DNA from 3 places in the Hydrogenophaga electricum genome. Region 2 is predicted to be linked to each of the others. Evidence: predicted binding sites of a transcription regulator. Region 2 holds the regulator's gene; each other region holds the start of a gene.
The links. Region 2 encodes LexA, which represses DNA repair genes until DNA is damaged. Its sites were predicted from a motif close to ACTGTATNNNNATACAGT; they were not measured.

Region 1 (3,273 bases), on a different contig from region 2:
CAGCGCCACGGGCATCAGGCGGCGCGTGTCGGGGTTGAGCGTGGTGTCCCACAGCTGTTCGGCGTTCATTTCGCCCAGCCCCTTGAAGCGGCTGATCTGGCACTTCTCGCGCGGCACCCCGTCCTTGGCGCACTTGTCGAGGATGGCGTTGAGCTCGCCCTCGTCCAGCGCGTACTGCTTGCTGGCGGGCTTCTTGCCGCGCGCCGGCACATCCACCCGGAACAGCGGCGGCCGCGCCACGTACACGTGCCCGGTCTCGATCAGCTTGGGAAAATGGCGGAAGAACAGCGTCAGCAGCAGCACCTGGATGTGCGAGCCGTCGACGTCGGCGTCGCTCAGGATGCAGACCTTGCCGTAGCGCAGGCCGCTCAGGTCCGGTGAATCGGCCGGCCCGTGCGGGTCGACGCCGATGGCGACCGAGATGTCGTGGATTTCGGTGTTGGCGAACAGGCGGTCGCGCTCGACCTCCCAGGTGTTGAGCACCTTGCCGCGCAGCGGCAGCACCGCCTGGCATTCCTTGTCGCGGCCCATCTTGGCGCTGCCGCCGGCCGAGTCGCCCTCCACCAGGAACAGCTCGTTGTGGGCGATGTCGCGGCTCTCGCAATCGGTCAGCTTGCCCGGCAGCACGGCCACGCCCGAACCCTTGCGCTTCTCGACCTTCTGCCCGGCGCGCTGGCGCGTCTGCGCCGCCTTGATGGCCAGCTCGGCCAGCTTCTTGCCGTATTCGACGTGCTGGTTCAACCAGAGCTCCAGCGCCGGCTTGACGAAATTGGACACCAGGCGCACCGCGTCGCGGGAGTTGAGTTTTTCCTTGACCTGGCCCTGGAACTGCGGGTCCAGCACCTTGGCGCTGAGCACGTACGAAGCCCGCGCGAACACGTCCTCGGGCAGGAGCTTCACGCCCTTGGGCAGCAGCGCGTGCAGCTCGATGAAGCTCTTGACCGCCTGGAACAGGCCGTCACGCAGACCGCTGTCGTGGGTGCCGCCCGCGCTGGTGGGAATGAGGTTGACGTAACTCTCGCGCACCGGCGCACCGTCTTCGGTGAACGCCACACACCAGCCCGCGCCCTCGCCTTCGGCGAACGTGTCGTCCTTGCTGTCGGCGTAACCTTCGCCGTCGAACACCGGGATCACCGGATCGGTGGTCAGCGTCTGCTGCAGGTAGTCGCGCAGCCCGCCCTTGTACTGCCAGCTCTGGGTGTCGCGGGTCTTTTCGTTGACCAGCGTCACCTGCACACCCGGCATCAGCACGGCCTTGCTGCGCAGCAGGTGGGTCAGCTCGCCCAGCGGCAGCGTGGCCGCGTCGAAGTATTTGGCGTCGGGCCAGGCGCGCACCGTGGTGCCCTGCCGGCGATCGCCCTCGCCCTTGGGCACCACCACCAGCGGCTCGATCACGTCGCCACCGGCAAAGGCCAGGCGCGCCACCTGGCCTTCGCGGAAACTGGCGACTTCCAGCCGGCTCGACAGGGCGTTGGTCACGCTCACACCCACGCCGTGCAGCCCCCCTGAAAAGCTGTAGGCGCCGCCCTTGCCCTTGTCGAACTTGCCGCCCGCGTGCAGCCGGGTGTAGACCAGTTCGATCACCGGGGCCTTTTCTTCCGGATGCAGACCGAACGGAATGCCGCGCCCGTCGTCTTCCACGCTGACCGAGCCGTCGCCATGCAGCGTGACCTTGATCTTCTTGCCGAACCCGGCCAGCGCCTCGTCGGCGGCGTTGTCCAGCACTTCCTGAATGATGTGCAGCGGGTTGTCGGTACGGGTGTACATGCCCGGCCGCTGCTTGACCGGCTCCAACCCTTTGAGAACGCGGATGGAGCCTTCGGAATAGTCGCTTGATTGGGTTGCCATGGCGGCGGATTGTAAGGTGCCCCGCACAAAACACTGTATGAAAGCACAGATCAAAAATGCACACGAAAGGCGAACTCCTGCGTTGATGCCGGCGGATCATCAATCGCCCGCAGTGATTTCATGACCCTGAGACGCGCAGGTGCATGCCGATTCCGGACGGATTGGCTACATTTGCCGGCTATGTCCGCCACTTCCGCTTCCTCCGCCGCGCCTCAGCGGCTGTCTGCCATGCAGGTGCTCGCCTGCGGCGCCGCCATCGTCACCCTGTCGATGGGCATCCGCCACGGCTTCGGCCTGTGGCTGCAACCGATCACCCAAGCCCAGGGCTGGACCCGGGAAACCTTTGCCTTCGCACTGGCGATCCAGAACCTGTCCTGGGGCCTCTTCGGCATCTTCGCCGGCATGGCGGCCGACCGCTTCGGGGCGTTCCGCGTGCTGCTGGTGGGCGCGGTCCTGTACGCCTTCGGCCTCATGGGCATGGCCCTGTCGTCCACGCCGCTGCTGTTCTCGCTGACCGCCGGGGTGCTGATCGGCGCGGCCCAGGCCGGCACCACCTATGCGGTCATCTATGGCGTGATCGGGCGCCAGATCCCGGCCGAACGCCGCTCCTGGGCCATGGGCGTGGCCGCGGCGGCCGGCTCTTTCGGCCAGTTCCTCATGGTGCCGGTCGAAGGCTGGCTGATCAGCGGTTTCGGCTGGCAGCAGGCGCTGCTCGTCCTCGCGGCGGCGGCCCTGCTGATCATGCCGCTGTCGCTGTACCTGCGTGAACCCGGCTTCGGCACGGGCGCGGCGCAGCACCGCGAGCAGACCATCGTGCAGGCCCTGCGCGAGGCCTTCGGCTACCGCAGTTTCCAGCTGCTGATGGCGGGCTACTTCGTCTGCGGCTTCCAGGTGGTGTTCATCGGCGTGCACATGCCCAGCTACCTCAAGGACCACGGCCTGTCGCCCCAGGTGGCCAGCTACGCGCTGGCGCTGATCGGTCTGTTCAACGTCTTCGGCACCTATGCCGCCGGCGTGCTCGGCCAGCGCCTGGCCAAACGCCACATCCTGGCATTCATCTACCTGGCGCGTGCCGTGGTCATCCTGGTGTTCCTTTGGGCGCCACTGACACCGATGAGCGTGTATGTGTTCTCGGCCGTCATGGGTGTGCTGTGGCTGTCCACCGTGCCGCCGACCAACGCCGTGGTGGCGCAGATCTTCGGCGTGGCGCACCTGTCCATGCTCGGCGGGTTCGTGTTTTTCAGCCACCAGATCGGCAGCTTCATGGGCGTGTGGCTCGGCGGCCTGCTCTACGACCGCACGGGCAGCTACGACGTCGTCTGGTACATCGCCATCGCGCTGGGGGTGTTTGCCGCGCTGATCAACCTGCCGGTGCGCGAGTCGGCCATCCGGCGCGGCCCTCAGCGGGTCGCGGCTTCCGCATGA
Region 2 (3,273 bases):
GCGACGACCTGATCATCAACCTGGTCAAGGAACGCATCGCCCAGCCCGACTGTGCCGGCGGTTTCCTGTTCGACGGTTTCCCCCGCACCATCCCCCAGGCCGATGCGATGAAGGCTGCAGGTGTCAAGCTCGATTACGTGCTCGAGATCGATGTGCCTTTCGATGCCATCATCGAGCGCATGAGCGGCCGGCGTTCCCATCCGGCCAGCGGCCGCACTTACCACGTCAAGTTCAACCCGCCCAAGGTGGACGGTGTGGACGACGTGACCGGCGAACCGCTGATCCAGCGCGATGACGACAAGGAAGAAACGGTCCAGAAGCGTCTGGAGGTCTACAGCGCCCAGACCCGCCCGCTGGTGGACTATTACCGCAACTGGGCACAGGCCGATGCGGCCGCGGCACCGAAGTACCGCGCCATCAGCGGTATGGGCACCGTGGAAGAGATCACCTCGCGCGCCCTGGCGGCACTGGCCCAGTAAGCCTTCTTCCCGCTCCCGCCAAGCCCGGCCTTTGCCGGGCTTTTTTTGTGGCCGCCTGTCGTCAGCGTCCGCTGCGTTCTGCAAGGAGGTCCAAGGCCAGCGCCAGACGGGCTTTGGGCGCATTGAGCGGGGCCGCGACCGGAAATGGGTTGCGATCATCCGGCATGGCCCGCCCCTGTGCGCACCGGCTCGCACGCACCACCCGCACGCCTGCGTGCTGCGCTTCCAGCAAGGCCGCCACCAGGTTGTCGTGCAGGGTCCCGTTGCCGGTGCCGGCGACCAGCAGACCCTCGGGCGCCAGCGTCAACAAGGCCCGCACCAGGTCGCCATCGGCATCGGCATGGCTGGTGAGCAGCGGCACCTTCGGCAACGCCGGTGCCGCGAGAAAAGCAGCCAGCAAGCGGGTGTCCGGTGCTTCGGGCAAGGCGAGCGGCTGAAACCAGCGGACCTGTCCCGCCTCCACGCAGCCGGCCGGTCCGGCATCGCCCGAAGAGAAGGCGTCCAGCCGGTAACTGTGCACCTTGGCCACATGCTCGGCGCGGTGAATCTGCCCGGCACAGACGGCCAGCACACCACGCGCCTGCGCATCTGCTGCCACGACCACGGCATCAAGCAAATTCTGGGGGCCGTCGGGCACCAGCGCCGTCGCCGGGCGCATGGCACAGGTCAGCACGACCGGTTTGGCTGGCTGCAGCACCCGTTGAAGCAGGTAGGCGGTTTCCTCCAGGGTGTCCGTGCCATGGGTGATGACGATGCCCGCTATGGACGGCTGCGCCATGTGCAACTCGACCGCCCGCACCAACCGCTGCCAGACCGGCAGCCCCATGTCCTTGCTGTCAACCTGGGCCACCTGTTCCAGGGCCAGCGGCCACTGTGCCAGCGCCGGCACGCCGGCGACCAGATCGCGCACCGCCACCTGTCCGGCCACGTAGGCCACGGGGTCATCGGCACCGACCGAACGCCCGGCAATGGTGCCCCCGGTGCCCAGAATCACCACCTTGCAGTCGGGCGGGACGGTCAGCAGGTCGTCTGTGTGATGGGGCACTTGCGAAACTCCTTGAACTGGGTAAAAATACAGTTACTGGATAAGAAAACAGTCACTTTGATCGGCGGTCTTCCGGCATCAGCCCGATGTCTCGCCGGTTTTCCGAAAGGTACGTCATGTTGGACCCCTTGCTCTCCTCGCCCAAGCTCACGGCCCGCCAGCAGCAGATTCTGGAGCTGATCCAGAAAGCCATTGCCAGCACCGGTGCCCCGCCGACGCGCGCAGAAATCGCGGCCGAGCTCGGCTTCAAATCGGCCAATGCGGCCGAAGAGCACTTGCAGGCCCTGGCCCGCAAAGGGGTGATCGAGCTGGTCAGCGGCACCTCCCGGGGCATCCGTCTTCGCGGGCGTGATCTGCGTTCCATCAACGAAGCCCGCGAACACCAGCTCACCCTCCCGGGCCTGGCCCAGCTGGCGCTGCCGCTGATCGGCCGGGTGGCAGCCGGCTCGCCGATTCTCGCCCAGGAGCACGTCGATCAGACCTACCACGTCGAGCGCAGCCTGTTCCAGCGCCAGCCCGACTATCTGCTGCGTGTGCGGGGCATGTCCATGCGCGACGTCGGCATCATGGATGGGGACCTGCTGGCCGTGCAGTCCACACGCGATGCGCGCAACGGCCAGATCGTCGTGGCCCGGCTGGGTGACGACGTGACGGTCAAGCGTTTCATGCGGCGCGACGACCGCATCGAACTGCACGCCGAAAATCCCGACTTCCGCACCATCGTGGTGGAGCCAGGTGAACCTTTCGAAATCGAAGGTTTGGCTGTGGGCCTGATCCGCAACAGTTTCCTGATCTGACCCTACCGGTCTTCATCGCCGGTGCAGGTGGCGGGCGGTTGCGCGGGGAGTTGACAACTCCTCGGGCACATCCCTGCGCGGGCGAACTTTTTTCAATCCTGCCTGTGTTCAACCCCTTGCCTGGAGTTTCACATGGGAATCCCTTTTGCTCGCAATACCTGGCGTGCCCCTTTGCGCCTGATCGATAGCTGGCTCGCGCTGGAGCCTGCGCCCATCGTCAGGCGCGAGCGCTCGGCCCGGATCGTGCAGCTTTTTTCACGTGCCGGCTGGCTGCATGCCAAGCCGTCCACACCTGCGGCGCCCTCCCCCCAACTCTCGAAGCAGCAGGCACTTTCCCGTTCCAACGTGCATCGCCTGGATAAGGCTCGTCGCCAGCCCTTGCTGGTGCGTCAACACGGCCAGGAAGGCCGCCTGGTGATCTCTGGCCGCATGCACGATGTCTGCACCGAACTGGACCGTCTGGTGGCACTGGAGTCGCAGCAACACGCAGTGAAAGCGGCCTGATCAGGCCAGGGCCTGGCTGCGTCAGGGGCGGGCCCACATATACAGCTTGTAGCAAGGACCGGGAAGGGCTTGCGGGCACAATAGCGTCCCATGAATATTGTGATCCTGGACGACTACCAAGACGTTGTCCGCAAGCTGCGCTGCGCCGAAAAGCTCGAACCTTATCCTGCCAAGGTCTTCACCAACACCGTCAAGGGCGTGGGACAGCTTTCCGTCCGCCTGCGTGATGCCGATGTGCTGGTGCTGATCCGCGAGCGCAGCCAGATCAGCCGGCAGCTCGTGGAGAAGCTGCCCCGGCTCAAACTCATCGCCCAAACAGGCCGCATCGGCAAGCACATCGATGTCAATGCCTGCACGGAACGGGGGGTCGCGGTTTGTGAAGGTACCAGTTCCCCCATTTCCACGGCCGAGCTGACATGGGCCTTGATCATGGCGTCCATGCGGCGCC
Region 3 (3,273 bases), on a different contig from region 2:
GAAGCCTATGCGCTCGGCCTGACCCACAAACATCTGCCAGAGATCATGCGCTACACCGGCATGCAACGCCGCCCGCTGTTCACGCCGGCCGTTGGCAACTTCCGCCAGGGCATGCTGGTGCAATTGCCCCTGCATCTGGACGAGCTGCCCGGTCGCCCCAAAGCGAGCGACCTGCACGATGCCCTGGTGGCGCATTACGCCCCCAGCCGCGCCGAAGGCGGCTGGGTGAGCGTGGAACCCGCCACCGACAGCGGCAAGCTGGACGCCACGGCGCTCAACGACACCAACCAGCTGGAGTTGCGCGTCTTCGCCAACGAAATCCACCGCCACGCGGTGCTGATCGCCCGCCTGGACAACCTGGGCAAGGGCGCCAGCGGTGCGGCGGTGCAGAACCTGCAGCTCATGCTCGGGCTTTAACCCGGCACCAGTCGCCGCTCGCCTTCAGAGAGCAGGGCCCTGCCGGCCAATGCCGGCGGTGCCAGCCTCGGATCGGGCTCATCGCCCGACCCGCCCGCCGATCAGTCCTCGTCGCCGCCCGTCACGACGCGGCGGATCGCTTCGGTGCCAAAACCGCGCGAGGCCAGGAAGCGCATCTGCCGGGCACGCCCCGCGGTGTCGGCCGCCGCTTCGCCGAACTTCTTGCGCCAGACTTCGCGGGCACGCGCCACCTCGGTGGCGCGCAGCGCCTCCACCGCCTCGGCCACCGCTTCGGCACCGATGCCTTTGGCCTGCAATTCCTGCTTGACACGGCCAGCCCCCAGACGCGCAGCACGGCGGTGCAGCACCGAGTCGACCACGCGCTGCTCGTTGATGAAGCCTTTGGCCTCCAACTCGTCCAGCGCCCGCTGCAGTTCGCCTTCCTCGACTTCGTGGGCCGCCAGCTTTTTCTCCAGCTCGGCGCGCGAATGTTCGCGGCCGGCCAGCAGCCGCAGTGCGCGGCCCTTGAGCGAAAGCGTCTCGAAACCCACGGGTGGCCTTATTCGGCCGCCTCGGTGTCAGCAGCCGCCTTGCCCTTGCGGCCCTTGGCTGGCGCCGCCTCTTCGGGCGCCCCATCGACCGGCAGCAGCGGCACACCCAGCGCTTCACGCACCTTGTTCTCGATTTCCACGCGCAGGTCCGGGTTCTCTTTGAGGAACTCGCGCGCGTTGTCGCGACCCTGGCCGATCTTCTCGCCACCGTAGGCGTACCAGGCGCCGGATTTTTCGATCGCCTTGTGCACCACCCCGAGGTCCAGGATCTCGCCCTCGCGGCTGATGCCTTCCCCGAACAGGATGTCGAATTCGGCCGTCTTGAACGGGGGCGCGACCTTGTTCTTGACCACCTTGACCTTGGTTTCGTTACCGATGGCCTCTTCGCCCTTCTTGATCGTGCCGGTGCGGCGGATGTCCAGGCGCACCGAGGCGTAGAACTTGAGCGCGTTGCCCCCGGTGGTGGTTTCGGGGCTGCCGAACATCACGCCGATCTTCATGCGGATCTGGTTGATGAAGATCACCGTGCAGTTGGTCTTCTTGATGGTAGCGGTGAGCTTGCGCAGCGCCTGGCTCATCAGGCGCGCCTGCAGGCCGGGCAGTTGATCGCCCATTTCGCCTTCGATTTCCGCCTTGGGCGTGAGCGCGGCCACCGAGTCGACGACAACCAGATCGACCGCGCCGGAGCGCACCAGCGAATCGACGATTTCCAGCGCCTGCTCGCCGGTGTCGGGCTGGCTGATGAGCAGCTCCGGCAGCTCGACCCCCAGCTTCTGGGCGTACTGCACGTCCAGCGCGTGTTCCGCGTCGACGAAGGCGCAGGTGCCACCGAGCTTCTGCATTTCGGCGATGACCTGCAGCGTCAGCGTGGTCTTGCCCGACGATTCCGGGCCGTAGATCTCGATCACGCGGCCGCGCGGTAGGCCGCCAACGCCGAGCGCGATGTCCAGGCCCAGCGAGCCGGTGGAGACGACCTGGATGTCCTCGATCTGTTCGCCTTCGCCGAGCTTCATGATCGTGCCCTTGCCGAACTGCTTTTCGATCTGGGCCAGCGCGGCCTGCAAGGCCTTGGCCTTTTCGCTGTTGAGGGCGTTGTTCTTCACGGCTGCGTCCATGGGAATGCTCCTGTGCGGGGATTGAAATGGGGAGGCACCGTGGCTTGTTTTTTCATACAGGCTGGATGCTTGAACAGGAGTTTATCGAGGAATACCTGTTTGATTTCAGGATTTTTGGTCAGTTTGACTTATCATTTGAACCGTGAGCATTGAGCAGCCCAGCCCGACCGAACTCGACGACCGCTGGCGCGCCAGCCACCTGGGCCGGCTGCTGGGCGAAGCGTTGCGGCGCTTCGACGAACGCGTGCTGAACCTGATGGCGCACAACCCGCATGTGCCGCTGGCACTGTCGAACCTGGCGGCGCGGCAGCAGGTGGGCGCCGCGCACATCCACATCACCCGCCACCTGGCCTTGCAGGGCTCGCGCCTGACCGAACTTGCGGCCAGTGCCGGCATGAGCAAACAGGCCATGGGCACCCTGGTGGACCAGTGCGAAGCCTGGGGCCTGGTGCGGCGCGAGCCCGACCCGCTGGACGCCCGCGCCCGCCGCATCGTCTTCACCGCCACGGGCCTGCTGTGGCTGGCGGCCTTCCGACAGGCGGTGGCCCAGGCGGAAGCCGAATTCCGCGCCCTCGTCGGCCCCGAGGTGGCCACGGTCGTGACCCTCGGCCTGGAGGCCTACCGGACCTGATCGGTCCGCCAATACCCCAGTTTTTTGATCGGCATTTGCCCACAGCGTCACAGGGCAGGACTACGATTGATTCCGTAATGAATCAACGTTTCATTAGTAAACCAATCGCACCGCCATGAACGCTTCCTCCACCGCCTCCGCTTCCCGTGTGCCCGCGATCGAGTTCATCGGCGTGGACAAGCGTTTCCCTGGCCGCAACGGCGCGCCCGACGTGCTCGCCGCCCGCGACGTCAACCTGTCGATCGCACAGGGCGAGGTGGTCTCCATCATCGGGCCTTCCGGCTGTGGCAAGAGCACGCTGCTGAACATGGGCGCCGGCCTGTCCAGACCGTCGGCGGGCACGGTGAAGGTGGGTGGCGAGGTGGTGGCCGGGCCGAACATGCACGTGGCCTTCATGCTGCAGAAGGACCTGCTGATGCCCTGGCGCACCATCGCGCAGAACGTGGAATTCGGCCTGGAGCTGCGCGGTGTGAAGGCTGCCGAGCGGCGCGTCATCTCGACCCGTCTGCTGGCCCAGTGCCACCTCAAAGGCTTCGAGGGCCATTACCCCAACCAGCTC

Region 1: the regulator LexA is predicted to act here: its motif matches at 1,881-1,898, upstream of QQK43_RS01095 (DNA topoisomerase IV subunit B).
Region 3: the regulator LexA is predicted to act here: its motif matches at 2,127-2,144, upstream of recA (recombinase RecA).

The regions. Positions count from the first base shown of each region.
Region 1 is NZ_BSPB01000001.1:235,999-239,271, reverse strand. It holds gene QQK43_RS01095 (DNA topoisomerase IV subunit B) at 1-1,848, opposite strand, end outside; gene QQK43_RS01090 (MFS transporter) at 2,029-3,273, shown strand; gene QQK43_RS01085 (hypothetical protein) at 3,270-3,273, shown strand, end outside.
Region 2 is NZ_BSPB01000002.1:211,457-214,729, forward strand. It holds gene adk (adenylate kinase) at 1-479, shown strand, start outside; gene QQK43_RS02295 (asparaginase) at 541-1,524, opposite strand; gene lexA (transcriptional repressor LexA) at 1,653-2,321, shown strand; gene QQK43_RS02305 (hypothetical protein) at 2,454-2,825, shown strand; gene QQK43_RS02310 (D-2-hydroxyacid dehydrogenase family protein) at 2,916-3,273, shown strand, end outside.
Region 3 is NZ_BSPB01000027.1:15,533-18,805, forward strand. It holds gene argC (N-acetyl-gamma-glutamyl-phosphate reductase) at 1-417, shown strand, start outside; gene recX (recombination regulator RecX) at 519-968, opposite strand; gene recA (recombinase RecA) at 977-2,083, opposite strand; gene QQK43_RS15055 (MarR family winged helix-turn-helix transcriptional regulator) at 2,226-2,714, shown strand; gene QQK43_RS15060 (ABC transporter ATP-binding protein) at 2,830-3,273, shown strand, end outside.